Regions from separate parts of the Pseudonocardia sp. WMMC193 genome, predicted to be linked through region 2. Evidence: riboswitches for the same ligand, from Rfam matches in the RefSeq annotation. Region 2 holds a riboswitch; each other region holds the start of a gene.

The links. A riboswitch is a leader RNA that binds a small molecule or an ion and turns the genes downstream of it on or off. The one in region 2 is predicted to bind S-adenosylmethionine.
Region 1: it holds a riboswitch for S-adenosylmethionine, as region 2 does, so the genes downstream of both, L3X23_RS17785 (hypothetical protein) here and thrC (threonine synthase) in region 2, are expected to answer to the same signal.
Region 3: it holds a riboswitch for S-adenosylmethionine, as region 2 does, so the genes downstream of both, L3X23_RS14010 (aminotransferase class V-fold PLP-dependent enzyme) here and thrC (threonine synthase) in region 2, are expected to answer to the same signal.

What each region holds. Positions count from the first base shown of each region.
Region 1 is NZ_JAKKDO010000003.1:3,437,751-3,448,118, reverse strand. Features, by position in the region: gene L3X23_RS17810 (ABC transporter substrate-binding protein) at 1-1,450, shown strand, start outside; gene L3X23_RS36210 (protein adenylyltransferase SelO family protein) at 1,649-1,990, opposite strand; gene L3X23_RS17800 (nitroreductase family protein) at 1,977-2,492, opposite strand; gene L3X23_RS17795 (NtaA/DmoA family FMN-dependent monooxygenase) at 2,496-3,854, opposite strand; gene L3X23_RS17790 (LLM class flavin-dependent oxidoreductase) at 3,866-5,080, opposite strand; SAM riboswitch class I at 5,373-5,463, shown strand; gene L3X23_RS17785 (hypothetical protein) at 5,609-5,830, shown strand; gene L3X23_RS17780 (LLM class flavin-dependent oxidoreductase) at 5,871-6,917, shown strand; gene L3X23_RS17775 (NtaA/DmoA family FMN-dependent monooxygenase) at 6,914-8,266, shown strand; gene L3X23_RS17770 (pyridoxal-phosphate dependent enzyme) at 8,263-9,660, shown strand; gene L3X23_RS17765 (MFS transporter) at 9,663-10,368, shown strand, end outside.
Region 2 is NZ_JAKKDO010000003.1:384,153-394,520, reverse strand. Features, by position in the region: gene L3X23_RS03200 (transglutaminase family protein) at 1-553, opposite strand, end outside; gene L3X23_RS03195 (alpha-E domain-containing protein) at 555-1,499, opposite strand; gene L3X23_RS03190 (circularly permuted type 2 ATP-grasp protein) at 1,499-3,166, opposite strand; gene rpsT (30S ribosomal protein S20) at 3,369-3,635, shown strand; gene holA (DNA polymerase III subunit delta) at 3,817-4,785, opposite strand; SAM riboswitch class I at 5,016-5,161, shown strand; gene thrC (threonine synthase) at 5,168-6,433, shown strand; partial or broken gene L3X23_RS36545 (ComEC/Rec2 family competence protein) at 6,752-8,140, opposite strand; gene L3X23_RS35960 (helix-hairpin-helix domain-containing protein) at 8,899-10,089, opposite strand; gene L3X23_RS03160 (DegV family protein) at 10,212-10,368, opposite strand, start outside.
Region 3 is NZ_JAKKDO010000003.1:2,660,408-2,670,775, reverse strand. Features, by position in the region: gene L3X23_RS14040 (TPM domain-containing protein) at 1-1,118, opposite strand, end outside; gene L3X23_RS14035 (HIT family protein) at 1,136-1,597, opposite strand; gene L3X23_RS14030 (SRPBCC family protein) at 1,607-2,041, opposite strand; gene treS (maltose alpha-D-glucosyltransferase) at 2,038-4,263, opposite strand; gene L3X23_RS14020 (MarR family winged helix-turn-helix transcriptional regulator) at 4,386-4,832, opposite strand; gene L3X23_RS14015 (VOC family protein) at 4,895-5,263, shown strand; gene L3X23_RS14010 (aminotransferase class V-fold PLP-dependent enzyme) at 5,278-6,666, opposite strand; SAM riboswitch class IV at 6,710-6,822, opposite strand; gene L3X23_RS36600 (putative leader peptide) at 7,278-7,364, shown strand; gene L3X23_RS14005 (hypothetical protein) at 7,557-7,856, shown strand; gene L3X23_RS14000 (selenium-binding family protein) at 7,856-9,670, shown strand; gene L3X23_RS13995 (hypothetical protein) at 9,684-10,368, shown strand, end outside.

The DNA.
Region 1 (10,368 bases), 3.1 Mb from region 2:
CTCCGCTCCCCAGCAGTTCGTCGAGACCCTGACCGACCAGGACCGCACCACCGGCGAGATCGTGCCCCGGCTCGCCGAGTCCTGGGAGGTCTCCCCGGACGCCCGCAGCGTCACCTTCCACCTGCGCCAGGGCGTGACGTTCAGCGACGGCACCCCGCTCACCGCGGACGTGGTCAAGGCGAACATCGACTCGCTCAAGGCGCTGTCCGCCGAGGGCAAGACCGACACCCCGCTGATCAGCTCGCTGAACTCCTACCAGGGCACCACCGTGCTCGACCCGGCCACCTTCCGGGTCGACTTCGGCGACCCCGAGCTGGGCTTCCTGCGCAACGTCAGCGACCCGTACTTCGGGATCTACGCCGCCTCCACCGTGGCCTCGAGCTACGACGACCGCTGCGCGGGCACCTCGCTCGTCGGCACCGGTCCCTACGTGGTCGACAACGTGGTGAAGAACCAGAAGATCGAGCTCAGCAAGCGGGCCGACTACGACTGGGCGCCCGCGGGCGTCACGAACCACACCGGCGCCGGGCACCTCGACAAGATCGTGTTCGAGGTGGTGCCGGAGTCCGGCGTCCGGGTGGGCGGGCTGCTGTCGGGCCAGTTCGACGTCGCGGACGACATCCCCGTCACCGACCAGGACTCGATCACCGGCGCCGGGAACCAGCTGCTCACCGGCCTGGTCCCGAACCTGGTGCCGGGCCTGCGGCAGAACCCGTTCAGCCCGCTCGGCGGTGACGCCGTGGTCCGCACGGCCATCCAGAAGAGCATCGACCGGGCCGAGATCCGGGACACCCTCTACAACGACCACTACTCGCTGCCGACCAGCGTGGTCGCCTCGAACACCCCCTACTACACCGACGAGTCCCGCTTCCTGCAGTACGACCCCGAGGGCGCCAAGAAGCTGTTGAGCGACAACGGCTGGACCACCGGCGCGGACGGCGTCTGGCAGAAGGACGGGCTGCGGCTCGCCCCGCGGGTCATCTACGTCTCCGGCACGGTGCAGGGCGCGACCCAGCAGGAGCTGGAGCTGATCCAGCAGCAGCTCAAGCGGGTCGGCATCGAGCTGCAGCTGCTGCCCGGCACCCAGACCGAGTACACCGCGGTCTACAACGACAAGAAGAACAACTCCTACGACTTCCTCACCGGCAGCGGCCCGGCCAAGGACGTCGACTTCCTCGCCGGGCTGTTCAACAAGACCAACCCGGCGCTCGGCGGAGCGGACCAGCCGGAGCTCCAGGCCGCCTCCGAGCGGCTCAACCTCGCCTCGACCGACGCCGAGCGGCGGGCCGCCGCGGCCGACCTCCAGGAGCTGATCATCTCCAAGGGCTACTGGATCCCGGTCCGGGAGCAGACCAAGGCGGTGGGCATCCGCAGCGGCGTGCAGGGCGTCGCGATCGACCCGTACGGCGCGACGGTGCTCTACGACGCGTGGAAGCAGGACGCCTCATGAGCCGGCGCGCGAGCGGATCATCGACACGGCGCCTGCGCCCTGTACCGATCGTCATGGGGCCGAGCCCGCGCCGCGGGACAGAGCGATGAGCAGGCGTTCCGCCCTGGCGAACGGGGGCTACGGCCGCTACCTCGCGCGCCGGGCGGTCCAGGGCGTGTTCGTGCTCTGGGCGGCGTTCACGCTCTCGTTCGTCGTGCTCTACCTGATGCCCAGCGACCCGGTGTCGATCATGCTCAACGCCACGGGCCCGGTCCCCTTCAGGTGCAGGTCGCGGCCGTCGGGCAGCTCGCCGAGCAGCAGCGCCCGCCCGTCGCCCAGCCGCGGCTTGTACACGCCCCACTGGTGTCCGGAGTAGACCAGCGCGCGGGTGTCCGCCCCTGCGCCCACCAGGATCGTCGGGTCGAGGGGGTCGATGCGGAGATCGTCGTTCCACACGAGTAGCCGCGGCTGCGGGAACGCCACCGCCCGCCACGGCACGGACAGCGCCGGAACCGCGTCGGCGTAGGTGTGCGCCCACCGGGTCCGCTCACCAACGGCCACGGTGCACGACCTCGTCGAACGGGCGCCGATCGGGTTTCGCGAGCGGGCGCAGCGGCCGGTCGGCCGGGTGCCCGACGCCGATCAGGTAGGACACCTCGTGGGTGTCCGGCACGCCGAGGATCGCCCGCGCCTTGTCCTGTTCCCCCACCGAGGAGTGCCCGGTGCCCAGGCCGAGGTCCGCCGCGGCGAGCAGGATCGCGAAGGTGGCCTGGCCGAGGTCGTACTGGTCGACGACGCGGGTCCGGTCGTCCGCGGGCTCGGGGACGACCAGCGCGATCGCGGCAGGCGCGTCCGCGATGTGCCGTGCGCCCCGCCAGACGGTGGCGAGCTCGCGCAGCTGCGCGGGGTCGGTGACCAGCACGAAGTCCCAGTGTTGCCGGTTCGACGCCGACGGGGCGCGCCACCCCGCCTCCAGGATCCGGTCGAGGTGCTCGGGGGCCACCGGCTCGCTCGTGTAGCTGCGGACGTTGCGTCGTGCGCGGATCGCGTCCCAGGTCTCCATCGCTCAGCTCACGGCCTTTCCGGGGTTGGCGGGCAGCGGGGGCAGCCCGAGGTTGTCCCGCAGGGTGGTGCCCGTGTACTCCGACCGCAGCGAGCCGCGCTCCTGCAGCAGCGGCACGACCCGGTCGACGAACTCGTCCAGCCCGGTGGGGACGAGGTGGGAGCCGATGATGACGCCGTCGGCGCCGTCCGCCTGCACGAAGGAGTCGATCCTCTCGGCGACCTGGGACGGCGTGCCGACGAACGGGCCGCGTTCGAACTGGTCGAGGACGAGCTCGCGCAGGTTCAGCTTCTTGGCCTCGGCGATCTCCCGCCACCGTGCGACGGTGCCGACCCGGTCCTGCTGCACCAGCGCGCGGCCCTGGATGAAGGGCGGCGCGTCCGGCAGCGGGTCGACGTCCGGGAGCGGGCCCTCCGGGTCGTAGCCGGACAGGTCCCGGTTCCAGATCTGCTCGAGCAGGATCAGCGCGGTCTTGCCGGTGACCTGCTGGTTGCGCACCTCGCGGTAGAGCTCCTGCGCCTCGGCCTCGGTGTCGCCGAGCACGAAGCTCGCCGACGGCAGGATCTTGATGTCGTCCGGGCTGCGGCCGAACTTCACGGCACGCGCCTTGACGTCCCGGTAGAACTCCGCGGCCTCGGGCAGCGAGCCGTAGGGGGAGAAGATCGCGTCGGAGCGGGAGGCGGCGAAGTCCCGGCCCTCCGGTGACACGCCCGCCTGCAGGATCACGGGGCGGCCCTGGGGGCTGCGCGGCACCGTGAACCGGCCGCGGATGGCGAACTGAGCGCCCTTCACGTCGAACGCGCCGGTGTCCGGCCTGGCCAGGAACCGGCCCGCGGCGGCGTCGGCGGCGAGATCGTCGGCGTCCCAGGAGTCCCAGAGCGTGCGGACGGCGTCGATCATCTCGGCGGCGCGCTCGTAGCGCTGGGAGCGGTCGAGGAAGCCGCCGCGGCGGAAGTTCTGCCCGGTGAAGGCGTCGAACGAGGTGACCACGTTCCACGCCGCCCGCCCGCCGGAGAGGTGGTCGAGGCTGGCGAGCTGGCGGGCCAGCTCGTAGGGCTCGTTGAAGGTGGCGTTGATCGTCCCGGCGAGCCCGAGGTGGGTGGTCACGGCGGCGAGCGAGGCGAGCACCGGCAGGGTGTCGGGCCTGCCGACGATGTCCTGGTCGAACACCCGCCCGTCGCGTTCGCGCAGGGCCAGGCCCTCGGCCAGGAAGAAGAAGTCGAAGCGGCCGCGCTCGGCGGTGCGGGCGGTGTGCTCGAAGGAGGAGAAGTCGATCTGGCTGCCCGCCTCGGGGTGCCACCATGCGGTGTGGTGGTTCACCCCGCCCAGGTAGGCGCCGAGGATGACCTGCTTGCGCGACATGGGGGCGCCTCTCAGACGGCGGCGTAGCGGTTGGGGACGACGGTCGGCAGCCCGAGTCGGGCCCGCAGGCTCCCCGCCTGCTCGTCCGGCCGGAACAGTCCTCGCCCGCGCAGCTCCGGGACCAGGTCGCCGGTGATCGCGGCGAGGTCGTCCACGGCGACGGCGGGCCGCAGCCGCACGCCGTGGTAGCCGAGCGCGTGCCAGGAGCCGATCAGGTCCGCGGCGTCCGCGGCGGAGCCGGCGAACACCGTGGTGTCCGAGGTGTACTCCGCGCCGGAGACCTCCTCGAGCCGGGCCTTCCGCCGGGCACCGGACTCGGTCGGGGTGTCGAGGAAGACCACCAGGTCCGCCCACACCTGCAGCGGCTCCCCGGTCCGCCCCACCCGCTCGGCCGCCGCCGCGACGTCGGCCAGGACCTGCTCCGCAGGCCCCGCGTACCCCGGCGTGACGAACACCAGGTCGGCGCCGCGGGCGGCCAGCTCGTAGGGCTCGCGGCGGTGGGCCAGCGCGGTCACCACCGGCTGACCCTGCGGCGGGCGCGGCACGATCGACGGGCCGCGGACCCGGAAGAACCGGCCCTCGAAGTCCACGGTGTGCACCTTGTCGCGGTCGATGAACCGCCGGGTCGCGACGTCCCGGATCTCGGCGTCGTCCTCCCAGCTGTCCCAGAGCCTGCGCACCACCTCGACCACGTCCGCGGCCTCGTCGAACAGCTCCACGAACTGCGGCGGGAGCCCGTCCCCGGCGAGGTCCGCCTGCGCGACCGGGCGGATCTCCCGGCGTCCGACGTGCTCGGCCTCCGCGGGCCGCCCGGACACCTTGACCTGCCACCCGGCCCGGCCGAGCGAGGTGTGGTCCAGCGTCGCGATGCCCTTCGAGACGTGGAAGGGCTCGGTGTGGGTGACGGTCACGGTCGGGACCAGGCCGATCCGGCTGGTCAGCGGCGCGAGCAGGGAGGCGGTCAGCAACGCGTCGAGCCTGCCGCGGACCTCGTCGGTGCGGTCGTCGGACCGGAACGCGTCGTGGGTCTGCAGCGCCAGGCTGTCCTCGATGGTCAGCAGGTCCAGTCCGCCGCGCTCGGCGGTGCGGGCCAGCCCGGCCCAGTAGCCGGGGGTGAACAGCGCATTCGGGCGGGCGCCGGGCTCGCGCCAGGCGGCGGGGTGCCAGCCGGCGCCGTCGAGCGCGACGCCGAGGTGCAGGTGCCCTGAGGTTCGGGTCTCGGACATGGGTCTCCTGATCGGTGGCGGTGCGGGGCCGTGATCAGGGACGACAGTGGCCGGGCGGCGAGCCGAGCCCGTCGAGCCACCGACGTGCGACGAGGAGGGCTCCCGGACCGGGCATCCGAACCTCCTCGAGACGACGTCTCCCTCCAGCATCGCCCGCCCCGGACGTGCCCGCGGTGTGAGTCAGGGCACAGCGCACCGGTGTCCGAACGTTTCCGGGGCGCGTCCCGCCGCACGGAACATGAGCGTTCATGCGCTTGACACCCGGTCGGGGCGGAGGTCTAGTGGAGGTCAACAGCCATCCTGAGCGGCCGAGAGACCCGGCTCGTCGACGCCGCAGCAACCCGCAGACCCCTGCAGGGTGCTCCTGCCGGGAACGATGGGGGTCCTCCGTGTCCGGTCCGTGCACTCGTCCCGGGGTGGGGTCGTGGACGAGGCGACGGCACGTGGACTTCTGCCGGACCGAGGCGTCCCTCTGTCGGTGACCGCGGCCCCGCACCGCCCGTCCCGACCATCACCTCAGGGGAAGCCATGTCCGTCCTGCCGTCACTCTCGTCCCTCCCGCCCACCGCGGACGACCGCCTCACCGAGATCGGGGACCAGCTCCTCGAGTCGCTGGAGTCCCTCGTCGACCGCAACCGTTCGCTGCGGGCCACCGGCGCCGCAGCCCCCAGCGACCTGATCGCCGCCGAGGTCGCCCAGCACCTGGCCGTGGCCCGCTCGGCGCTGAGCCGCATTCCGCGGCTCCGGTGAGCCGAGCGGGTGGCGCTCGACCCACGCACCCGGAGGTTCCGTGACCCCGTCACCCCGCCTGTCCCTCGCCGTCGAGCTCGACGGCGACGGCGCCCACCCCGCCGCCTGGCGGCACTCCGGGCGCCCACCCGGCGCGGTGCTCGGCGGTGCCGCGGTGCGCGCCGCGGTCCACGGCGCGGAGCGGGCCGGCTTCGTGCTGGCCACCTTCGCCGACTCGCCCGTGCCCCCGAGCTCCGGGCTCGACGCCGCGGGCAGACTGGAAGCGGGCACCCGGGCCGCGTTCGTCGCCACCACCACGTCCCGGATCGGGCTCGCCCCGACCCTGCACGTGGCGACCACCGAGCCGTTCCACCTGGCCACCCAGCTCGCCGCGCTCGACCACGCCACCCACGGGCGCGGCGGCTGGGTGGTGGGCACGGCGAACGATCCCGCCGCGGCCGCGACGATCGGCGCCACCCCGCTGGCGCCCGCGGACCTGGACCGCGAGACCCGGGACGTGGTCGACACCGCCCGCGCGCTCTGGGACTCCTGGGAGGACGACGCCGTCATCAAGGACGTCGCCACCGGCCGCTACCTGGACCCGGACCGGGTGCACCACGTCGACGCCGTCGGTGCGCGGTTCACCGTCCGCGGCCCGCTGATCACCCCGCGGCCCCCGCAGGGGCAGCTCGTCGTGCTGGCCGACGCCCGCCTCGGGCTCGGCGGGCTCGCGGACGTCGCGCTCGTCGGTGCGGACCTCGCCGCGGCGGACTCCCCGGTGCGGTTCGCCGAGGTGGAGGTGGTGCTCGACGCCGACGAGCCGGCCGCCGACCGCCTCGCCGCCCTCGACGCGGACACGCTCTGGGAACCGGGCGGCGCGCTGCGGCACGTGGGGTCCGCGGACGCGCTGGTCACCCTGCTGCGCGAGCTGGCCGGGGTGGTCGACGGGGTCCGGTTCCATCCCGCCGTGCAGGCCGTGGACCTGCCGATCCTCGCCGACCGGGTGCTGCCCGCCCTCGCCGACCTGCGCCGCCCGCCGGGGCGGACCCTGCGCGAGTCCCTCGGGTTGCCCCGTCCCGTCAACCGCTTCGCCGGGAGTGTCCGATGAGCCGCATCCAGCAGCGCCGTCTCCACCTGGGAGTCTTCTTCACCGGCGTCGGGCCGCAGACGCTGTGGGCGGACCCGCGGTCGGCCCCGCAGATGGCGATCGAGACCTTCGTCGACCTCGCCCGCCTGCTCGAGCGCGGCCTGTTCGACGCGTTCTTCCTCGGCGAGGGCCTGCGGGTGCGGGAGAACCGGGGCCGGGTCCACGATCTCGACGTCGCCGGGCGACCGGACGCCATCACTCAGCTCGCCGCCCTCGCGGGCGCCACCGAGCGGATCGGGCTGGTCGCCACCCAGAACACGACCTACAACTACCCGGCCGACCTCGCACGCCGGCTCGCCGCCCTCGACCTGTTGTCCGACGGCCGGGCCGGCTGGAACATCGTCACCACCGACAACGCGTGGACCGGGGAGAACTTCCGGCACGGCGGATGGCTCCCGCACGACCGGCGCTACGAGCGCGCCACACAGTTCGTCGAGGCCGCCAAGGCACTCTGGGCGGGCTGGGAACCGGACTGGGAGCCCGCCGACGAGGGCCGGGCCAAGAGCTGGGCCCGGCCCGGCGCGATCGAGACCGTGGAACGGGCCACCGACCTGGTCGAGTTCACCGCGACCCCGACCGTGCCCGCGAGCAGGCAGGGCAGGCCGGTGCTGTTCCAGGCCGGGGACTCCGAAGGCGGACGGGAGCTGGCCGCCCGGCACGCGGACGTCGTGTTCTCGGCGCACACCGCGTTCGAACCGGCCGCCGCCTACGCCGCCGACCTGCGGGCCCGGCTGGCCCGCCACGGCCGCGCACCGGACTCGCTGCGGATCCTGCCCGGCGCGTCCGTGGTGCTCGGCGACACCCCGGCCGAGGCCGAGGAGAAGGCGGCCTGGGTGCGGCGCGAGCAGGTCACCGGGCCGCGCGCCCTGTCGTACTTCGAGCAGTACTGGGGCACGGACCTGTCCGCCTACGACCCGGACGGCCCGCTGCCGGACATCGAGCCGACGGACGCCGAGCTCGATCCCTCGCGCGGCACCATCTCGATCGAGCGGCGCACCGGCAAACGGGCGCTCATCGAGCAGTGGCGGCAGCGCGCGGCGGCCGAGAACCTCTCGATCCGGGAGCTGGCCATCGAGGTCAGCTCGTCTCGCCCGCCCTTCGTCGGCACCCCGGGGCAGGTCGCGGACGTCTGGGCCCACTACGTCCGGGAAGGCGTGGTGGACGGCTTCAACCTGCTGCCCTACCTTGTCCCGCAGGCGCTCACGGACGTCGTCGAGCGGCTGGTCCCCGAGCTGCAGGAACGCGGGGTGTACCGCACCGAGTACGAGGGGACCACCTTGCGCGAGCACCTCGAGCTGGGCCCGGCGTGAGCCACGACGGCGTTCAGGGCAGCGTCCTGGACCTGGTGGGGAACACCCCGCTGGTCCGGCTGCGGCGCCTGACCGCGGGCCTGGCGGCGCAGGTCCTGGTGAAGCTGGAGTACCTGAACCCCGGCGGTTCGGTGAAGGACCGGGCGGCCCTGGAGATGGTGCGCGCGGCCGAGGCCGCGGGCCTGCTGCGGCCGGGCTCGACGATCGTCGAGGGCACGTCCGGCAACACCGGGACCGGCCTCGCCCAGGCCGCCGCCGTGCTCGGCTACCGCTGCCTGGTGGTGCTGCCGAACACCGTCGCCGTGGAGAAGGTGGACGTGCTGCGCGCCTACGGCGCCGAGATCGTCCAGACCCGCTCGAACCTGCCCCGCGAGCACCCCGAGCACGTCATGAACCTGGCCACGCGGCTCGCCGCGGAGCGGCCCGGCGGCTGGCTCGCCCACCAGTACGACAACCCGGCGAACCCGGCCGCGCACCGCCGGACCACCGGACCGGAGATCTGGGCGCAGACCGGCGGCCGGGTGACCCACCTCGTGTCGGGCATCGGCACCGGCGGCACGATCACCGGGACCGGCGCGTACCTCAAGGAGGTCAGCGGGGGCCGGGTCACCGTGGTGGGTGCGGACCCGGCGACCTCGGTGTACCACGGCGGGGACGGCAGCCCCTTCCTCGTCGAGGCGGCGGGTCACTACCGCCACCCGGACACCGCGGCGGACGTCTGGCCGCTGTCCTACGACCCGGCGGTCGTCGACCGGATCGAGGCGATCCCGGACCGCGAGTCCGTGCTGACGACCCGCAGGCTCGCCGCCGAGGAGGGGATCCTGGTGGGCGGCTCGTCCGGGCTGGCGGTCGCGGCGGCCCTGCGCACCGCGCGCGGCCTCGGCGCGGACGCCACGGTCGTCGCGATCCTGCCGGACTCGGGGCGGGCCTACCTCTCCAAGTACCACTCGACGGACTGGTTGCGGCGCACCGGTTTCCTCGACGGCGACCGGCCGGACCTGCTGGCCGAGCGGATCCCCGACCGCGCCGTCGTCACCGTCACCCCGGACACGACGCTGCGCGCGGCCACGGAGCTGGCGGCCGAGGTCGGCGACGCCCAGCCGGTGTTGCCGGTGGTCCTCGCCGGGCGCAGCCCGCGCTTCCCGACGGCGGGCAGCGAGATCCTCGGCGCGCTGGACGTGCCGCGGCTGCGCGCGGGCCTCGTGCCGGGGGACCCCGACGCCGCGATCACCGTCCCGCCCGGCGCACCGGTCACCGTGGGCACCGGCGAGACGGTGGCCGAGGCGCTGGCCCGCACGGCGGGGGCGGACGTCCTGCACGTGCTCCGGGACGGCAGGCTGGCCGGGGTCCTCACCCGCGCGTCGCTGACCGCGCGCCCGCTGCAACGATCCTGATCATGGCTCTGCCCAGCCGCGTCCGCCGCGGGTACGCACTCGGCTCGCTGGCCACCGGCACGTTCGGCACGGTGCCCGGCCTGCTTCTGCTGCCGTATCTCACCGACACCCTCGGCGTCGCGGCCGGTCTCGCCGGACTGATCGTGTTCGTGCCCAAGGCCTGGGACGTGGTGCTCAACCCGATCGCGGGCCGGGTGAGCGACCGCCGCGGGGTGCGCAGGCCGTTCCTGGCGTGGGCAGGCGTCGGCGTGGCGGTGACGTTCGCGCTGATCTTCGCGGGACCGGGTTCCCCGCCCGCCGTCGCGGCGGTCTGGGTGCTGGTCGCGTTCGTCGCGTGCGCCACCGCGTACGCCTTCTTCCAGGTGCCCTACAACGCCATGCCGGCCGAGATCACCGCCGACCCGGGCGAGCGGACGCGGATGATGACCTGGCGGGTCGCGGTGATCGCGGTCGCGATCCTCGTGTCCGGGGCGACCGCGCCGCTGGTCGTCACCGCGTTCGGCTACCCCGCGATGGGCGCCTACGTGGGGGTGTTGCTCCTGGTCGGGACGGTCGGGGCGTGGCTGGCCACCCGCGGTGTCGCGGAGAGTGCGCGCGCGGCGCCGACCGGGCCGCTGCGCGCGCAGCTCCGGGTGGTCGCCGCGGTCCCGGACTTCCGACGGCTGCTGGTCGCCTTCGTCGTCCAGGCGCTCGGGGTCGGCGCGCTGC
Region 2 (10,368 bases):
CCAGGGTGAGGTGCGCGTAGTCCTGGCACACGCCCTTGCCCGCCTCCCAGGCCTGGATGGCGCTGGTGTGGACCCCGGTCGTCCCCGGCTGGTAGGTCATCGCCTCGCGGACCCACTCGCAGGCGGCCAGGACGGCGTCCGCGGGCTCCTTGCCCTTCTTGAGGGACTTCGCGATCTTCGACAGCTCCGGGTCGCGGCTGACGTAGTCGGTGAACTCCAGCATCTCGGTGTAGCGGTCCCGCACAGGTTCGGACGCCAGCTCGTCCCAGTCGGCCTCCCGGACCGGCTCCGAGTCGTCCCCGGTCTCGACCACCGAGATGCCCGTGACCAGCAGCTCCGTGTGCGGGGCGTGCAGGTCGAACGCCGTGACCTGGGTGCCCCAGTAGTCCTCGTAGCGGTAGCTGCGGGTGGCGGGCACCGTCTCGACGCGGCTGACGATCACGTTCTGGTGCTGGTCGCTGCGCGGGGTCAGCCGCACCTCGTTGTAGGTCTCGTGCACCGGGGAGCTGTACTTGTAGCCGGTCTCGTGGACGACCCTGATCCGCCAGCCCATGTCAGCCCACCTCCGGCGCGGTCCACGCCACCCAGGGCGCGGCGTGGAAGAACTGCAGCGACACGGCCTCGCCGACCTCCCGGATGCATTCCTGCAGGCCCTCGAGCTGGGCGGGCAGGTCGTCGAGCAGCTCCTCCGGGCGGAGGAACTCCAGCTCGCTGCGCGCCCGCCCGAGCAGCCGCAGCGCCTCGGCCTTGGCGCCCACCCGGACCGTCGGGCGGTTGTCGAGCTGCTGCAGGCACAGCTCGGCCTCGCGCAGGGCGTGGAACACCGAGCGCGGGAACAGCCGGTCCATCAGCATGAACTGCGCGACCCGCACCGCGTCGACGGCGCCGCGGTAGGTGCGCAGGTAGGTGTCCTGCGCACCGGCGGAGCGCAGCACGGACAGCCAGCCGGGCGAGCTCATCCGGTCCGACACCCGGCTCATCAGCAGCCGGACGATCATGTCGACCCGCTCCACCGACCGGCCGAGCAGGTAGAAGCGCCACGAGTCGTCCCGGCTCATCGTGGAGGCGGCGAGCCCGGAGAACATGGCCGCCCGGTCCTCGATGTAGCTGAAGAACGCCGCCGGGCCCACCCAGCGGGCGTAGCGCTGCCGCTCGGGCAGCGCGTTCCAGGTGGCGTTGAGGCACTCGAACATCTCGCTGGAGACGACCTCGCGGGCGCCGCGGGCGTTCTCCCGCGCGCTCGAGATCGAGGAGACGATCGAGCCGGGGGTCTCGGCGGAGTAGCCGAGCAGCTCGGTGAGCGAGAACGCGTCGAGCGGCTCGGAGGTGCCGGGGTCGACCCCCATCACGGCGAGCAGCCTGCGCGCCGCCAGGTCGACGTCGATCGTGGCGTCCTCGAGCAGCTGGTGCACCGAGACGTCCAGGATCCGGGCCGTGTCGTCCGCCCGCTCGACGTACCGGCCGATCCAGTAGAGGGACTCGGCGTTGCGGGCGAGCACTAGTCGTCCCTCCCCTGCTGCTGTTGCTGCTGTTGCTGTTGCTGCTGGTCGAGGGTGAGCTCGCGCCCCTGCTCGGCGGCCGGGCCGCTGGCCGGCGCCTTCGAGGCGATGCCGCGCTCCCCCAGCTCCCGCTCGGACTCACTCGCCCGGCTCGCGGCCAGCACCCAGGTGTCCTTCGAGCCGCCGCCCTGGCTGGAGTTCACCACGAGCGAGCCCTTCGGCAGGGCCACCCGGGTCAGCCCGCCGGGCAGGACGAAGACGTCCTCGCCGTCGTTCACGGCGAAGGGCCGCAGGTCGACGTGCCGCGGCACCAGCCGGTCGTCCACCTTGGTCGGGACGGTCGACAGCTGCACGACGGGCTGGGCGATCCACCCCCGCGGATCGTCCCGGATGGCTTTGCGGGCCTCCTTGAGCTGCTTGGCGTCGGCGTCCGGGCCGAACAGGATGCCGTAGCCGCCGGAGCCCTCGACCGGCTTGAGCACCAGCTCGTCGAGGTGGTCGAGGACGTGGCCGCGCTCCTCGTCGAGCCAGCACCGGAACGTGGAGACGTTCGGGATGACCGGCTTCTCGTCGAGGTAGTACTTGATCATCTGCGGGACGTAGGTGTAGACGAGCTTGTCGTCCCCCACGCCGTTGCCCACCGCGTTGGCGATCACGACGTTCCCGGCGCGCGCCGCGTTCATGATCCCGGCGACCCCGAGCACGCTGGTCGGCTTGAACTGCAGCGGGTCGAGGAAGTCGTCGTCGATGCGGCGGTACACGACGTCGACGCGCTGCTCGCCCTCCGTCGTCCGCATGTAGACGAGGTTGTCGCGGCAGAACAGGTCCCGGCCCTCGACGAGCTCGACGCCCATCTGGCGGGCCAGCAGGGAGTGCTCGAAGTACGCGGAGTTGTAGACGCCGGGGGTCAGCACGACCACGGTCGGGTCGGCGACGTTCGGGGCCGCCGCGGCCCGCAGCGCGTGCAGCAGGTGGGTGGAGTAGTCGCCGACCGCGCGGACCCGCTGGCGGGTGAACAGGTCGGGGAAGACCCGGGCCATCGTCCGCCGGTTCTCCATGACGTAGGACACGCCCGACGGGTTGCGGAGGTTGTCCTCCAGCACCCGGAACGTGCCCTCCTGGTCCCGGACGAGGTCGATGCCCGCCACGTGGATGCGCACCCCGTTCGGCGGGTTGAGCAGGTGGGCGGCGCGCTTGAAGTGCTCGCAGCTGGTGATCAGCCTGCGCGGGAGGACGCCGTCCCGCACGATCTGCGCGTCGTTGTAGACGTCCGCCAGGAAGGCCTCGAGCGCCTTCACCCGCTGCACGATGCCGCGCTGCAGCCGACTCCACTCGCTCGCGCTGATCACCCGCGGGACGATGTCCAGCGGGATCGGCCGCTCCTTGCCGGACAGGCTGAACGTGATCCCCTGGTCCAGGTAGGCGCGGTCGAGCGCGTCCGACCGCGCGGCGAGGTCCGCCGCGGCCGTGGGCGCGATCGCGTCGTGCAGCCTGCGGTAGGGGGCCCGGACGGTGCCGTCGGCGTTGAACATCTCGTCGAACGCGTCCGGGTGGGGGCGGTCCGGCTCGAGGTACCCGTCGAAGAGCGCCGTGTGGGCCGCGCCGTTCGTCTCGGGGTCGGGGTCCCGTGCGGGTCTACGGTCCACTGCTCGGCTCACGGAGGTCATCTTGACCGTTCGTCGCAGCGTGAGCCAGACAGACACGTGCAACGTCCGGGTAAACGGGTCCGCCTGCGGGGGCCCGCGGCCCGGTCTGTAGCATGGATCGTCGAGTGCTCGGCGTGCTCGCTCGCATCGGTCCAGAACCGCTCGCGGATCGCCGGAGCCGGCACAGACGACGAGAACCCGAAAAGACTGAGGAACAACCAGCGTGGCGAACATCAAGTCCCAGATCAAGCGCGTCAAGACCAACGAGAAGGCCCGGCAGCGCAACAAGTCGGTCAAGTCCTCGGTCAAGACCGCGATCCGCAAGTTCCGCGAGGCTGCGGAGGCCGGCGACACCGAGAAGGCCGTGCAGCTGCAGAAGAACGCCGCCAAGGCCCTCGACAAGGCCGCCAGCAAGGGCGTCATCCACAAGAACCAGGCCGCGAACCGCAAGTCGGCGATCGCCAAGCGCGCCGCCGAGCTGTCCGCCTGAGACCACCCGCGCCCCACGGGGCGTGGTTCGCGCTCCCTCCTGTGAGCGACTGACGACGGCGCTGCCCTTTCCCGTGGGGCAGCGCCGTCGTCGTGTCGGCAGCCCGATCCGCCGGACCCGGTCCGACGGCGAACGGCGCGTTCGCTCGCTAGGTATGGGCGAACGCGCTGTTCGCCGGGGGTCAGCCGGTGCCGCGGGCGTCGACGACGGCGAGGACGGCGCGTTCCAGGGCGTAGCCCGGGTCCGCGGCCGCGCCCTTCACGTCCGCGTTCACCTGCGCGGTCGCGGCGATGGCGACGGCCAGGCCCGCCGGTCGCCAGGAACGCACCTGCCCCTGGGCCTTGCGGATCTTCCACGGCGGCATGCCCAGGCTCTGGGCCATGCGGTTGGGGTCGCCGCGACCGGCCGAGCCGACCTTCGCCAGCGTGCGCACCGCGTCCGCCAGGGCGTCCGCGACCAGCACCGGCGCCACCCCGAGCACCAGGGCCCAGCGCAACGCCTCCAACGCCCCCGCCCGGTCCCCCGCGACGGCCTTGTCCGCCACCGCGAAGCCGGAGGACTCGGCCCGCCCCCGGTGGTAGCGGCGGACCGCGTCGCCGTCGACCCGGCCGCCGCTGTCCGACACCAGCTGCCCGGTGGCCGCGGCGAGTTCCCGCAGGTCCGAGCCGACCGCCTCGAGCAGCACCGACACCGCGTCCGCGGTGATCGACCCGCCCGCGCGGCGTGCCTCCGCGCGCACGAACTCGGCCCGCTCCTCGGCCCGGGTGAGCTTGTCGCACCGGGTGACCACGGCCTTGAGCGCGCGCAGGTCGTCCGCCAGCTGCTTGCCGCGCGCCCCGCCGGCGTGCACCGCGACCAGCACGATCCCCTCCTCGGGGGCCCGCCCGTAGGCGAGGATCGCGGCGGCGAGCTCCTTCGCGGCCTCGTGCGCCCCCTGGATCACCACGACCCGCGACTCGGCGAACAGCGACGGGCTCAGGTGCCCGACCAGCTCCCCGGCCGTGACCTCGGACGGCCGCAGCCGCCGGACGTCCGTCTCGGGGTCGGCCGCGCGCGCGGACCGGATGATCTCGGAGACGGCCCGCTCGACCAGTAGCTCCTCCTCGCCCACGACGAGCTGCAGCGGGGCGGGTGGCTTCGTGGCGGGCACGGCGGACCTCCGGCGGACGGGGACCCGCCAGGGGCGGGCCGCGGACCCGACCATCGTCCCGCACGGCACCGACGATCCGCGCGCAGCCCGAGCCTGCCGCGTGAGCCGGCTCTCGGATGTGAGGTTCACCTGGCCGAGGGGCGCGCGGGTGACGTAACCTGGCCGACATCCGGATCTCCGGACGTCCGCACCCGCCGGGTCGATCCCGCGGGCGGGGCACAACTGCACATGGCTCATCCAGAGGGGCAGAGGGAACGGCCCGTTGAAGCCCCGGCAACCGGCGTCGAACGACGATCCGCGCTGCACACGTTCGGAGTGTGCGCACGTCGACGGACCAGGTGCCAATTCCGGCCCGCGCGAGCGGGACAGATGAGGAGATCTGATGACTCTCACTGCTGACACGCCTACGGGCACCTCCTACGACCTGGGCTCGGCCCGCGCGCTGTCCTGTCGCGAGTGCGGGCACGAGGCTCCGCTGGCCGCCGAGTTCGCCTGTAGCGAGTGTTTCGGACCGCTCGAGATCGCCTACGACTTCCCGACGGTCACCCGCGCCTCCATCGAGGCGGGCCCCAAGTCGATCTGGCGCTACCAGGACCTGCTCCCCGTTCCGAAGAACGTGCGCGAGCACCCGAACACCGAGCCCGGCCTGACCCGGCTCATCGAGGCGGACCGGCTGGCCGCCGAGCTCGGCGTCCGCAAGCTGTGGATCAAGGACGACACCGGGAACCCCACCCACTCCTTCAAGGACCGGGTCGTGGCCGTAGCCCTCGCCGCCGCCCGCGAGCTGGGCTTCTCCGTGCTGTGCTGTCCCTCCACCGGCAACCTGGCGAACGCCGTGGCCGCCGCCGCGGCCCGCGCCGGGTGGGACTCCGTGGTGCTGATCCCGTCCAACCTGGAGCAGGCCAAGATCACCACCACCGCCGTCTACGGCGGCACGCTGCTCGCCGTCGACGGCAACTACGACGACGTGAACCGGCTCGCCACGGAGCTGGCCGCCGAGCACGAGGACTGGGCGTTCGTGAACGTCAACGTCCGGCCGTACTACGCCGAGGGCTCCAAGACCCTGGGCTACGAGGTCGCCGAGCAGCTCGGCTGGCGGCTCCCCGACCAGATCGTCATCCCCGTCGCCTCCGGCTCGCAGCTGACCAAGGTGGACAAGGGCTTCGGCGAGTTCGTCAAGCTCGGCCTGGTCGACGACAAGCCCTACCGGATCTTCGGCGCGCAGGCGGCGGGCTGTTCCCCGGTCGCGACCGCGTTCGAGGCGGGACACGACGTCATCCAGCCCGTCAAGCCGGACACCATCGCCCGCTCGCTGGCGATCGGCAACCCCGCCGACGGCCCGTACGTCCTCGACTCGGTGCGCCGCACCGGCGGTGCCGTCGGCCACGTGACCGACGACGAGGTCCGCGACGGCATCCGGCTGCTCGCCCGCACCGAGGGCGTGTTCGCCGAGACCGCGGGCGGCGTGACCGTGGCGACCGCCAAGAAGCTGATCGACGAGGGCAGGATCGACCGGGACGCCGAGACCGTCCTGCTGATCACCGGCGACGGGCTCAAGACGCTGGACGCGGTGTCCGGCCAGGTGGGCCCGACCGCCACCGTGCCCTCCACGAGCAAGGCCGTGCGCGAGGCGCTCGAGAACCGCTGAGCCACGCCGCCGACGGGCCCCGGGACGCGTTCCCGGGGCCCGTTCGCGTTCGCGGACGGGGCGGGTGCCGCGCGGCGCGGGCAGCGGGTCGCCCCGCTCGACGAGCCCGTCGTCCGCGGTGACCGCCACGTCGCCGCCGAGGTCCGTACGGCGCACCGCGACCCCGGCTCCGGCCAGCAGGTCCATCAGGCCCGGGTTCGGGTGGCGGTAGGAGTTGCCCGCCCCCACGCTGACCAGCACCGCACGCGGTGCGACGGCGCCCAGGAACTCGCGGCTGGTGTAGCGGGAGCCGTGGTGCGGCATCTTGAGCACGTCCGCACGCAGGTCCGCGCCGCTCGCCACGAGCTCCGCCTGCGCCTCCAGCTCGATGTCACCGGTGAACAGGATGCGCCCGGCGGGCGTGGTCGCCCGCACCACGACCGAGGTGTTGTTGACCGCCGTGCCGTCCTCCTCGTCGATGTCCTCGCGCCCGCCCGCGGCGAGCACCTCCAGGGTGAGCGCCCGCCACTCCAGCCGACGTCCGACGGTCAGCTCCACGAGACCGGCCCCCGCCTCCCGGGCCCGGGCCGCGATCCGACGGACCGCCGACTCCGGCTCGTGGGACGCGCCCAGCGCGATCGCCGAGACCGACCGGCCGCGCAGGGCCCCGGCGAGGCCGCCGACGTGGTCGGCGTGCAGGTGACTCAGCGCCACCAACGCGAGCGACTCGACCCCCAGCCTGCGCAGGCACGCGTCGACGGGACCGTCCTCGGGGCCGACGTCGATCAGCACCGCGCGGCCGGGCTCGCCCGTGGCGAGGACGAGGGCGTCTCCCTGGCCCACGTCGCACGCGACGGCCACCCAGCCGGGCGGCGGCCAGCCCGGCCGCAGGACCCGGGTGGGCAGCAGCACGAGCGCCAGCCCGAGCAGGACCGCCAGCACCACCAGCCGCGACCTGCGGAACCGGAACGCGACCACCAGGCCCAGCAGGGCCGCGGTGAGCAGCAGCGCCCCGAGCATCCCGGCGGGCCAGGGCACCACCCCGCCGGGCACCGCGGCGGCCCGGTCCGCCACCAGGACCAGCCATCCGACGGCGGGGCCGGACAGCCACGCGCACAGCTCCGCGAGGACGGGCGACACCGGCGAGACCACCGCGGCGAGCACCCCGAGCACCGTCGCAACCGGCACGGCCGGGACGACCAGCAGGTTCGCCGGGACCGTGAGCAGGCTGACCTGGCCGCTCAGCCCGGCGATGAGCGGTGCGGTGGCCAGGCAGGCCGCCGCGGGCACCACCAGCATCTCCGCGGCGGCCTGCGGCACCCCGCGCCGCTGCAGCGCCGCGGCCCATCCCGGCGCGACGAGCACCAGCGCGCCCGTGGCCAGCACGGACAGCGCGAAACCCGCGTCCACCGCCAGCGCGGGATCGCGCAGCAGCAGGACCAGGACGGCCGCGGCGAGCGCGGGCACGGCGCTGCGGCCGCGGCCCAGCCCCAGGGCGAGCAGCACGATCAGGCCCATCACCGCCGCGCGGACCACGCTCGGGCTCGGCCGCGCCAGCACGACGAACCCGACCACGGCCACGGCGGCCGCCGCCGCGGCGACGCGGGGATCGGCCCGCAGCAGCCGCAGCAGGCCGAGGACGGCCCCGCCGACGATCACGAGGTTGGCCCCGGACACCGCGGTCAGGTGCGTGAGGCCCGCGGCCCGGAAGTCCTCCTCGACCTCCACGGTCTGGTGTCGGGTGTCCCCCACGGCGAGCCCGGGCAGCAGCCCGGCGGAGGACTCCGGGAGCACCCGGGCCGCCTCCCGCAGGCCGCTGCGCAGCCCGCCCGCCGCCGCCTGCCACCAGGGCTCCTCGTCGATCGTCGTCGGCGCGCCGCGGACCCGGAGGACGGCGATGGTGAGGTCCGACCGCTGCGCCGGGGCGAGCAGGCCCTGCGCGACCGCCTCCTGCCCGGGGAGCAGACCCTGCCAGCCCTCGGCGGGGGCGAGCAGCAGCACGCGCCCACCCGTGCGCCACTCCCCCGCGCCGGACACCGCGGCGACCAGGTCCGCGGGCACGAGGACCCGCGCCTCGCCGGGGATCGGGCTGCGCAGCAGCCGGGGATCGTCGGTGAGGACCACCCTCAGGGTGGCGCTCGCGCCGCGCTCGGCCGCCGCGCGCAGCGGATGGTCCTGCACCTGCCAGACCGCGACGACGGCGGGCACCCCCACCGCGAGTGCGCAGCCCGCTGCCGCGAGCACCGCCGCACGGACGCGCGGGGGCAGCCGCCGCCCCCGCACCGCCAGGAGGGCCACCGCGGCCACCGCGCAGGCGATCACGCCGGCGCCCGGCCCGCCCAGGAGCGCGGCCGACACCGCGGCCCACGCGGCCAGCGCGGCCGGCACCAGGCGGAGATCGGGCCGGGCGCGCGGATCGTCCGCGGGAGCGCCACGCCCCCGTGCCCCGACGCCCCCGCCGGGCCGGCCCGCGCCGGATCGCCCGCTCACACCGTCACCAGGTCCTTGAGCTTCCCGAAGCGGCCTTCTCCGATCCCGTCGACCTCGCGCAGCTGGTCGACGCGGGCGAAGCGGCCGTGGGCGGCGCGCCAGTCCAGGATGCGTTGGGCCGTGACCGGGCCGACGCCGGGCAGCGCGTCGAGCTGCTCGAGGGTCGCGCGGTTCAGATCGACCTTGCCACCCACCCCCGCGGCACCCGCCGCCCCCGTAGCCGAGGGCCCGGTCGAGCCGGCGTCCTCCGGTGCCGGGGCGACGCCGACCGCGACCTGTTCCCCGTCCGCCAACCGGCGGGCCAGGTTGAGGGTGCTGAGATCGGTGCCCGGGAGCGCGCCGCCCGCCGCCTCCACCGCGTCCGCGACCCGGGAGCCGTCCGGGAGCCGGAGCAGGCCGGGACGGGCCACCTTGCCGGACACGCTCACGACGAGCTCGGCAGGCACAGCGGCCTCGGGCGCCGTGCTGGGCGTGGGATCCGCCAACGACACCGCGGGCAGCGCGGGCATGGGCTCGGGCTGGGGCCGGCCGCTCCACACCCCGACGGCGGCGACCACCGCGGCGGCGGCCGCGACGAGGACCAGGGCCGCCGCGCCGAGCCGCCCGGGATCGAGCCGGGCGCCCCGCCATCCCGCGGGCACCCACCGCTGCGCCACCCGGCCCGCCCAGCTCGGCCGCCCACCGGGAACGTGCGCCGAACCCCCCGACCCGCCGCCGCCCGGCGGGGGCTCACCCCACTCCGACCCGTCCGAGCCGTGCCGCCCAGCCCCGCCCCACCCCACCCGGTCTCGCCGGGGCTCGCCCCACCCCGCCTCGAACCGCCCGGGGTCGTCCGCCCCCGGCTCATCCGGCCCGGCCGCGTCCGGTCCAGCGGCACCCGGGCCCGCAGCACCTGCTCCACGGACATTCCAGTCGGGCGTCCCCAGCACCCGCGGCGCGGCCTCCCCCACCCGGCGCGCGAGATCGGCCCGCGGATCGGTGGGGTGCGCGGCGAGGACCGCATCGAGCCGGAGCGGGAGGGTGTCCTGTTCCGCGCCGAACGCCGTCGGGTTCGCGAAGGCGGGCCGCAACGACGCGGGCAGGGGCGCGCGCGGGACCGGCGCCGCGGTGGCGACCCGACCCACGGGAGTGCCCAGCAGCGCGGACAGACGCGCCGCCGAGTCGTCACGAGGAGGTCTGCGGGCCACGCCTCGACGCTAGGCCGACGACGGACCGGATCCCGGAGTCGGCGGAGATCTGTGGATGCGCGGGGCGGGGTGGGGACAACTGCGGGCCCGGGAGCGCCGCCGCCCCGACGGTGTCGGTCCCGTCAGGCAGACTGGGGCGGGGCCGACCGCGGCACCACCACGACCCCCAACGCCCCGTTCCCCACGTGCGCCCCGATCACCGCGCTGATCTCGGACACCACCGGCTCGGGCGACCCCGGCAGCCGCTCCCGGAGGCGCGCAGCGAGATCCGCGGCGCGG
Region 3 (10,368 bases), 2.3 Mb from region 2:
TCCTTCTCGGCGTCGGCGAGCAGGGCGTGCGCCTGGGCGAGGTGGTCCGCCACGGGCTCCAGCGCGGCGGGCGCGTAGCGGGCGCCGAGCCGCGCCCACGCCGCCTCGACCTCGGGGATCCGTGCGGTCAGGCCGAAGTGCCGCGAGGCCAGGCCGTCGACGTACCCGCCCGCGTCCGCCTCCAGGGCGCGCATCCGGTCGAACGCCTCGACCTGCGCGTCGAGCCGGTCGTCCGCCTGCGTGGCGAGCCGGAGGATCTCCGCGTGCAGGGCGCGCTGCTGGGGCTCGGTCTCGGGGATCTCGTCGTCGAGCCGCTGGCGGATCTCGAAGGCCGCCAGCATGTCCGCCCGCGACGCCTCCAGGGCGGCGACGAACGGGGCCACCGCCTCCTCGCCGAAGTGGCCGCGGGCGGCCGCCAGCTCGGTCTCGGAGGTGCCGACGGCGTTGTCGACGTCCAGCAGGGCCTGCGACGAGCGGAAACCGAGGTCCTCGGTGGACTCTCCGGGGAAGGGGTCCGCGATCTGCTCCTCCTGCGGGGCGGGAGCGGGCGCCGCCTTCCTCCGACGCCGCGAGACCAGGTACGCCCCGCCGCCGACGACCACCGCGCCGCCCACGACGTACGGCACGACCGAGCCGCCGGACCCGCTCGACGAGCCGCCCGTGCGGAGCCCGTCGGCCAGCGCGACCGCGGCGCCCGCCCAGTCCGACCGCGCGAGCAGGGGCTGCACGTCGTTCGCCTCGATCGCGTCCGTGGCGGACGCCGACAGGGGGAAGCCCTGGTCGAACGAGGTGCCGTACACCCGGTCCCCGGTCGCCACGGCGAACAGCACCTGGTTGCGACCCAGCTGGGACGCCTGCGCGGTGGCCTCGGCCCAGGCCTGTCCGTCCCGGCCGTCGAACGAGTCGACGTAGACGACGTAGAGCTCCCAACCCTTCTCGCTGCGCAGCTGCGCGGCCGCCTGCGTGATCCGCGTGGTGTCCGCGGGGGTGAGCACCCCCGCCCGGTCGGTCACCCGGTCCGGTACGCGGAAGGGCGCGTCGGCCGAGGCCGTGCCGACGAACAGCAGGAACGGCAGGACGAGAAGGGCGGCAAGGGCCGCGAGCCGGCGCAGCGTCACGCGTCCATCTTGGCCCCTCAGGCCCCGCCGATCACCAAGGCCCGCAGTTCCAGGGCGATCCGGTCCCGCAGCTCGGCGTGGGCGGCGGCGGCGCGGTGCTCCTCGGCCTCCAGGTCCGGGTAGCGCCAGACCGGCCGCGAGCGGTACTCGTCCGGCTCCCAGGAGTAGCGCGGGTGGACGTGGGCGTGCAGGTGGGGCCAGCTGTTGCCGAGGATCTCGTAGTTCAGCCGCCGGAACGCGGGGTCGCCGCGCAGCGCGGTGACGACCGCCTGGCCGAGCAGGGCGAGATCCTCCAGGAAGGCCGTCCGCTCGGGCGGCTCGAGATCGGTGAGGTGGTCGGCCTCGCCGCGGTGGATCAGCAGGCAGTAGCCCGGCAGCTTCTGGTGGTCGCCGAACACCGCGTACCCCGACACGGTCTCGCCCACCAGGTTCTGGGGCTTCTCGCCGCGCCGCAGCGCGGCCAGCCTCCCGTCGCTCATGGGGGCAGGCTATTGGCTCGGGGCCGTCGGCGCCGGACCACCGGCCCCCAGCAGGGCTGCGAGCCGCTCGAGGTCCTGCCGCACGGCCGCGACGTCCCGGGCCAGGTCCTCGGGGGTCATGTCCGGCCGCTGCCGGACGGTGAACAGGACGTCGCAGCCGTCGCCGTTGGGCAGGACGCGCAGCGGGTTGGACACGACCTCCCCGCCCGGCAGGGTGACGTCGTGGTCCGCGACGCCGTGCTCGTTGCGCGGGGCGAAGGCGATCTCGACCTCGCCCATGGGGGAGTCGGTCACCCAGCGCCCCTCGCGGAGCTCGACCGTCGCCCCGGCGAGCCCGGCCGCCCAGCGCGGGAGGTTCGTCGGGTCGGTCACGAAGGCGTAGACGGCCTCCGCGGGCGCGGCGACCTGGACCGCGACGTGGGTACTCGGCACCGTCCCTGTCACGGCAGCTCCAGCAGGAACGAGTGGCCCTGGTGGGGCTCCAGCTCCACCAGGAACGCCCGCAGGTCGTCCACCACCCCGGCCTCCTTCTCGGTGAACATGTCCACCACGCGGGAGCCGGGCACGAGGTGCTCGCTGCGGATCGTGCCGGTCACGGCCTCGGGGCTGAAGTTCAGCACGGTGACGTGCTGGTCGCCGCCCTCCAGCTCGTGCACCATCACCAGCATGCCGCGGTGCGAGACGTCCGGGACGTCGATCTGGCGGCTCGTGGCGATCCCGTGCCGGGACCGGACCGCCAGGATCGCCTGGAGCTGGCGCAGGAAGCTGCGCTCGTCCGCGAGCTGCTCGGGCAGCGGGCCGTAGAGCGAGCGGCCGCGCGGCATCCCGGCGCTGGACTTCACGGCCTGGGGCGCCACGCCCATCAGGTCGTGGGCGGCCCGGTTCATCCAGCGGGTGTCGCCCTCGGCGATCAGCTCGGCGACGTCCTCCGCGGGCAGGGTGAGCATGCCGGTGAGGTCCCACCCGGAGAGGGCGAAGACCCCGGGCTGCAGGGCGTTGAACATGGCCAGCAGCAGGTGCACCCGCATGATCGCGGGGACGTCCGCCTCGGTGATGTCGTCGAGCGAGCGGAAGCCCAGCGTGGCCGCGATGACGGTCGCCGTGGTGCAGGCGATGCCGTTCGTGGTGAACACCCGGTTGTAGTCGACGCTCACCAGCGTCTCGGACAGGTCAGCGCGGATCCGCTCGGCCAGCTGCTCGCCGGTGACGTCCTCGCCCGCGAACGGGTAGACGTCGTCGCGGTGGCCGGTGGCCCAGTGCAGCAGCTCGTAGGTGAGCTCGTCGTGGTTCTGCAGGGCGTGCACGAGCCCGGCCGGGTCGACGCCCAGCTCCAGGGACGTGCGCAGGGTCAGCCGCAGGAACTCGGTGTCCGCGGTGACCAGCGCGTGGTGGTAGGCGGGGCGGTTGACGAAGTCGTAGGACAGGTCCGCGCCCGCGGCGGAGGTGGCCCGGATGTCGTCGATGGTGAGGTTGAGCTCCTGGAAGGTGAACCCGCCGACCTTGCGGACCATGGAGCCGATGAGGTGGTTGGCCGCGGCGCTCAGCGGGTGCCCCTCCGACCAGGCGGGCATGCCCTCCGCCGCCTTCTCGACGCCGAGGAACCCGTTGGCGTCCAGGCGCAGCGCGCCCGCGCCGAGGTCGGCCAGCGAGTGCAGCGCGTCCCCGATGACCAGGCGCATCCCGGCGAAGCTGGGGTCCAGCCAGTTGATGGAGGGCTGCCCGTCCTTGAAGTAGTGCAGGTACACCCAGCGCCGTGAGACCCCGTCCACGCCGATCACCGGCTTGGTCGCGCTCCAGTTCGTCTCCTTCACCCCGGGCGCGTAGAAGATGACGCGCTGCAGGCGGCCGATGATGTAGCCGGCCTTCTCCAGGGCCTCCTCGGTGGCGGCGTCGAGGTTGGCGGAGTCCCGGCCCGCCGGGACGTCCGGCAGCAGGTCCCAGTCCTCCTCCTCGATCTCCACCATGTGGTAGATGCCGGGGTAGTCGGCGTGCTTCATCTCGGCGAGCCGGAAGTCCGCGCCCTTGCCGGTGTGGCCGGGGACGATGTCGTCGATGATCGTGCCGCCGGACCAGGTGGCCATGCCGCACATGGCCCGGAACTCGGCCTCCGTGCCGAAGGCGGGGTCGATCTCGGTGGACATCCGGTCGAAGTGGCCGTCGACGGAGCTGGTGAGCTGCCAGCCCGAGATGCCGCCCGCCCGCTTCACCGGTCCGGTGTGGACGGCCTCGATGCCCACCGCGGAGAAGACGTTCCAGAGCGCCTCGTCACCCAGGGCGCCCAGGAAGGACTCGCCCGGCCGGGTGATGAACGAGATGGGGTAGGCGGTGAACCACACCGACGCCGTCTCGACCGCCTGGCGCGGGCCGGGATCGGCGAAGGGGTTCTGCCACATCGAGCCCTGGCCGGAGAACTGGCGGGCGATCTCGTTGGCGTCCGCGAGCATCGACTGGCTGAGCAGCCAGGACACGTAGGCCGGGTTCTCGCCGGTCGCGGCGCCGTCCTTGGCCACCGAGCGCCGGACGACGGGTGTCTTGGCCCGCGCGCGGTGGCGCAGCGTCCGCGGCCGCGCCGGGTACTCGTGCTCCGCGTAGGTGATCTCGCTCGGTTCGTGGGGTGCCTGCTCGGGCGTCCGGCCCGATGTCTGCAGCCCCTGCTCGTCCGTCATCAACGCTCCGTGCTCGCCTGGTGCCCGCCTCAGCCGGGGGAGGTGTACCACCCACCCCGACGAGGCAACGACGGTGACGCGCCCACGATGCGCCGCGCTCCCTGTGATCGCATGCCGAGCGGTCAGCCGCGCAGGGAACGGACCATGCTCCGGAGTATCCGCAGGGCGCTCTCCCGGTCGGCCTCGGTCAGGCCGGACAGCATCCGGACCTCGACGGACCGCACCGCGGCGGTCGCCTTCGCCAGGCTCCGCCGCCCGCTGGGCGTGAGCCGCGTCGGCAGCACCTTGCCGACGGGTGCCTGCGCGGGCCGGGCGACCAGGCCCTCCCGTTCCAGCGTCTGGAGCAGCACGTTCATCGACTGCCGGGTCACGAACGCGCCCCGCGCGAGGTCGGAGTTCGACAGGCCCGGCCGCTGGGCGAGCAGCTCCAGGCAGGAGTAGCGGGTCACCGTCATCCCCAGCGGGCGCAGCACGTCCTCCATCGCCAGGCGCAGCGCGCTCGACGCCTCCTTCAGCAGATAGCCGAGCGACGTCTCGAGAACGACGCCGTCGACCTCGTCTTGACTCATGTCAGGATTCTGACATAGCCTGGCTCGTGTCAGAAAGCTGACACGAAACGAGGAGTGCCACCATGCCCGTCACCGGCCCCGACTTCATCTCCCTCCAGGCGCGCGACCTCGCCGCCTCGCAGGCCTTCTACGAGCGGTACCTCGGGCTCGTCCGCGCGCAGGCCGGGCCGCCGCACGCGGTCGTGTTCGAGACCGAGCCCGTCGCGTTCGCGCTGCGGGAGGTCGTGCCCGGCACCGACCTCGACTCCGCCGCGCACCCCGGCATCGGGGCGGCGATCTGGCTGCACGCCACGGACGTGCAGGCCGTCCACGACGCGCTCGTCGCCGACGGGCACACGATCGTGGCCGAGCCGATCGACGGCCCCTTCGGGCGCACCTTCACCTTCGCCGACCCGGACGGCTACCGGATCACCCTGCACGACCGCGCCTGACGCGCGCCGCAGGCTCAGTGGCCGCAGCCGGAGGCGCCGCCCGCGGTGTGCCCGAGGCCGAACGGGTCGAGGTCGCGGGTGTCCCCGCGCGGGGTCCAGCGCCCCTGGACCTCGTGGTAGTCCCCGGCCGGGCCCTGCTCGGCGATGCTGCGCACCGCCGCCACCAGCCGGTCCACATCGGATGCGGTGGTGTTCAGGCCCAGGCTCACCCGGACCGCGTCCGCGCCGCCCGCCAGGCGGGCCAGCAGCGGGTGGGCGCAGAACCGGCCGTCCCGCACGCCGATGCCGTGCTCGGCGGACAGCGCGGCGGCGACCAGACCGGCCGGGACGTCCCGCACCACGATGCTGACGACCCCGACCCGGTCCTCGGCGTCCGCCCAGATCCGCAGCGGCACCACCTCGGCCACCTCGGCCAGGCCCGCCGTCAGCCGCTGCAGCAGCGCCCGCTCGTGCGCGGGCACCGCGGTGTCGATCACCGGGTCCAGGGCGCGGCAGGCGGCGGCCAGGGCGGCGGCGCCGAGCACGTTCGGCGTGCCGGCCTCGTGGCGGTGCGGCGCGGGGGCCCAGGTGACCTCGGCGGTCGCCCCGGACACGCCCACGGCCTGCACCGCGCCACCGCCCGCGAGGTAGGGCGCGGCCACGTCCAGCCAGTCCCGACGCCCGACCAGCGCACCCGCGCCGTAGGGGGCGTAGAGCTTGTGCCCGGAGACCACCACGTAGTCGACGTCCCAGGCGGCGATGTCGACGCGGCGGTGCGGGGCGAGCTGCGCGGCGTCCAGCACCACGCGGCACCCCGCGGCGTGCGCGAGGGCGGTGATCTCGGCGATCGGCGGGATCTCGCCGGTGACGTTCGACGCGCCGGTGATCGCCAGCAGGGCGGTGGGTCGCTCGGTCAGCGCCTCGGCGAGCCGCTCGAGGGTCTCCGCGACCGTGTCCGCCGCGGCGAGCACGCGGTGGTCGCCGCGCCAGGCGAGCAGCGTGGCGTGGTGCTCGAGGTCCAGGCAGAGCGTCGCACCCGGCACGGCCCCGGCCAGCAGGTTCAGCGCGTCGGTGGTGTTGCGGGTGAACACCGTGACGTCGTCCTCGCGGGCCCCGAGGAACCGGGCGACCGTGCCGCGGGCCGCCTCCAGGACCGAGGTGCACACCTGGCTGGCGTAGCCCGCGCCGCGGTGCACGCTGGAGTAGTAGGGGAGCAGCTCGGCGACGTGGTCGGCGACCGCCTGCAGGGCGGGCGCGCTCGCGGCGAGGTCGAGGTTGGCGTAGGGCACCGTGCGCCCGTCGACCAGCGGCACGGGCAGGCCGGTGCCGACCAGGGCGGGCAGTGCGACAGCGGCGGGCGGCGCGACCGCGGCGCCAACGGGTGCGGTCGGGGCGGCACAGGGCGCGACGGCGGTGTGGGACATGGTGATCCTCCCGGATCCGTGACAGGACCCGGCGCTGCACGCGGGTCCGCGCTTGCCACCGCGGGTTCGCGGCGGCCAGGTCGTCACCCGGAGCACCCCACCGCGGAGGAGGGTTGCCGACCAGCGAGCCGGGGCTTGACGCTGGCACTCATGACCTGCCGACGACGGTAGGCAACCGATCCGGCCCCGGTCAAGTGTGATCCGGGAAACGCCGAAATGACTGGACATTGTCGGGTCGAGCTCCCAGGAATGGTGGCCGATTGTCTGTTCTAGGCGGCGGCGCGCAGATTAACGGCGGATTTCCCCGGCCGGATCGGGAAATCGCGACCCTGGGTGATCATGGGGCCGTGCCAGCGGGCATCGTGTGGGCTTCCGTCGGCCTCCGAGCCCTGGTGAGATCGTCGTGCCGTGATCGGTTCCCGGGCAGGGGAACACGATGGGGTGAGAGTGGGTGCGACCCGCGCCGCGTGGGGACCGAGCCGTTTTCGGCGTCGAATCGCGTGGCCCCGGTCACGATTTCCGCCATTTCGGCCGTCCCAGACGCACCGGACAATGTCGATCTCGGGGGGCGCTGTTCGCCATTGCTCCATACGGGTGGCACAGTCCTCGGCATGCGCCTCACCACCACCTTCGCGGTTCGACGCCACGTCGACCTGCGCCGCGTGGCGAGCGCGCTGTGTAGCGCGACGGTGAGCTGAGGTCCGGGGCCGTTCGGCGACACCGCCGCAGACCCCGCCTCCCCCTCCTCGCTCCGACGCACCCCCGCGGTGCGCCAGGTTCGCGCCCGACCCGCCGTCCCGCCGTGTCCCAGGGCTCCCCGCTCCACATCGGACACCCCGGCGACGCGGGTCCCGCCGAGCCGTCCGCTCCCCAGAGAAGAAGGAATCACCATGTCCAGACTCCGAACGCGCCTGCTCGGCAGTGCCGTCCTCGCCAGCGCGGGACTCGCCGCGCTGGCGGGCACCGCGCAGGCCGCGACGCCGGACCTCGTGCCGGACCTCGCGCCGGTGCTGTCCGCGCCGACCGGGATCGACCCGGCGCCCGCCCCCACGGCGCCCTACGTCGAGCCCAGCCAGACGTACTACGACGACCCGCTGAACCAGCAGCTCGACTTCGCCCCCGCCGGCGTGCCGATCGCGGGCCTGATCAAGTCGGTCGCGGGCGCGCCCACCCGACTGCTCCCCAGCTGATGCGCGGCGCACGCAAGGTCCTGCTCGGCCTGCTGGCGGTGGGGGTGGTCGCCGGGGTCACGGCGATCCCGAGCGGCGACGCCTACGCGGACGTCCAGACGGTCCGGTCCTCGATCAAGGGCGCGGACGGCAAGGACTACTGGGTCGAGAACAACCTGGTGGACACCGCGACGAAGCCGGACGCGGGCACCCGTCCCGAGTACATGGTCGTCTGGGCCGGTGACGAGAACGTCGCGGACACCGTCGTCCCGGACGTCAAGAACCTGCCCGGGTCGCTGGCGAACCCGCTCGACAAGGCGCGCAACGCCCTGCCGGGGCCGGACTTCATGGCGGTCGTCGACGTCACCAAGGGGTCGGCGAACTACGGCAAGGTCGTGAACACGGCCACCGTGGGCCCGCTGGTCGAGAACGAGCCGCACCACATGCAGTACTCGTGGCGCAAGGGCGACAAGATCTACGCGGGTGGCCTCTTCTCGGCGGCCACCTACGTCTTCGACGTGTCCGCGCTGCCGGAGCTCAAGCTCTCCGGCATCAGCCTCCCCAGCCAAACCCTCTGCGGGTCGGTGCCGGACGCGTACTGGGTTCTGAAGGACGGGACCGCGTACGGGACCTACATGGGCGGCCCGGTCGTCCCCGGTCCCTGCACCTACTCGAACGGCGAGGTGCGCACCGGCAACGGGTTCGCGGGTACGCCGGGCGAGGTCGTGCGCTTCGGTCCGGACGGGCAGAAGCTGGTCGAGGCCCCGGCCGCGACCCGCACCCCCGAGGACCCGACGCAGTGCCTCAACATGCCGGCGCTCGGGCAGCCCAGCTGCGCGAACCCGCACGGCATCCAGGTCCGCGAGGACCTGAACACGATGGTCACGAGTGACTACGCCGAGCCGCGGACGATCATCCTCGACCCGGTGAAGGCGCCGTCGCCGTACCTGCGTCGACCCACGGTGCGGACCTGGGACATCTCCGACCTGAACCACCCGAAGGTCAAGTCGGTGTCCTACCTGCCGACCGGTCCGCGCTCCGGCGCGGGCGACCCGCTGCACAACGAGAACCGGGCCGCGATGGAGACCACCGTCACCAACCTGCCCGGCCACAAGGGCGCCTTCGCCCAGACCATGCAGGGCGGCGCGCTGTTCTACACGCCGGACATCACCGTTCCCGAGCCGGAGTGGAAGGAGATCTACGACCTCTCCGCCGCGGTGAAGGAGCTGGACCCGAAGGCGGGCGACAACGGCGGACCGTCGTCCAACGGCGGCTGGCTGCAGACCAGCCCGGACGACAAGACGCTCTACCACGCGATCATCGGCCGCAAGCCGGGCGCGCTCGGGCCGACCGACCCGGGGACGAACGGCGGCGTCATCGCGCTGGACATCGAGAAGCTGGTGAACGCCGGCACCGACGCCCAGTGCTCCATCGACACCGAGGCCGAGATCGCGGCGGGCGGCGCCGAGTCCGACTGCCCGACGCTCAAGGGGCACCAGACGATCAACCCCGGCAAGGCCGCGGGTGGTCCGCACTGGGGCGCGCTGGACACCCTCGAGCTGGGGGCCGACGGCTTCTACCACCAGACCGACCAGCCGAAGCGGCTCGCGACCGCGAACTACTTCGTGGCGCGCACCGGCACCGACGGTGACCACCGGGTCTGCCTCGTGGACATCGCGCAGGACGGGTCCCTGACCCTCGACGCGGACTTCAAGGACGAGAACACGGGTGACACCTGCATCTCGTTCAACCGGGAGCGCTGGCCGCACGGCGCCTTCGGCAACGCGAAGCCGCACTCGATGCTGTTCGTCGCGAACGATGCCGACATCAAGTAGGCGTCTCCTGGTCGTGCTCCCGCTCGCCCCGCTCCTCGCGGTGGCGGGCGGGGGCACGGCCTCCGCCCTCGACGCGGGCTCGCCCACCTCCGCCGCACGTGCGGCTGCGGCGCTGGGGGAGCAGGCGGGGGCGTTCGCGGTGGGCCTGCGGGTCGCGCTGCTAGTCGGGACCGCGCTGGTCGCGGGCCTGGCACTGGTCGGGCTCGTCGCCCCGGCGCCCGCCGGTCGGCCCGGGCGCGGCATCCGGGTGACGGGCTGGGTGGCGGCGGGCGTCGTGGCCGTCGCGGCCGAGGTCGTGCACCTGACCGGGGACGTCGCGGTGCTCGGAACGGTCCTGCAGGTGGTGGCGGCCCTGGCGGCCGCGGCGCTGATCGGGTCCCGCTGGGCCGCCCTCCCCGGGGCGGTCCTGCTGGGTCTGCTGGCGGTGCAGCTCGGGTCGGTCCGGACCGGCCTCCCGTTCCTGCTCGACGTCGCGTACGCCATCGGGGCCGCCGCCCTGCTCGGCGCCGCGGCGACGCTCGCCGCGGCCCGGCGCGGGTCCGCTGCCACGCGCACGCGAGTCGCCCCTCCCCAGGGGACTCTCGAGGCGCGCCGCTCCCGCGAGAACGCAGAGGCCCCGACGGTGCAGTTCGCGGCCGTGGCGTCGGGCGCCGCCGTCCCGGACGAGCCCGCCGGTCGGGGCGGGCCCCCGCTCGTCC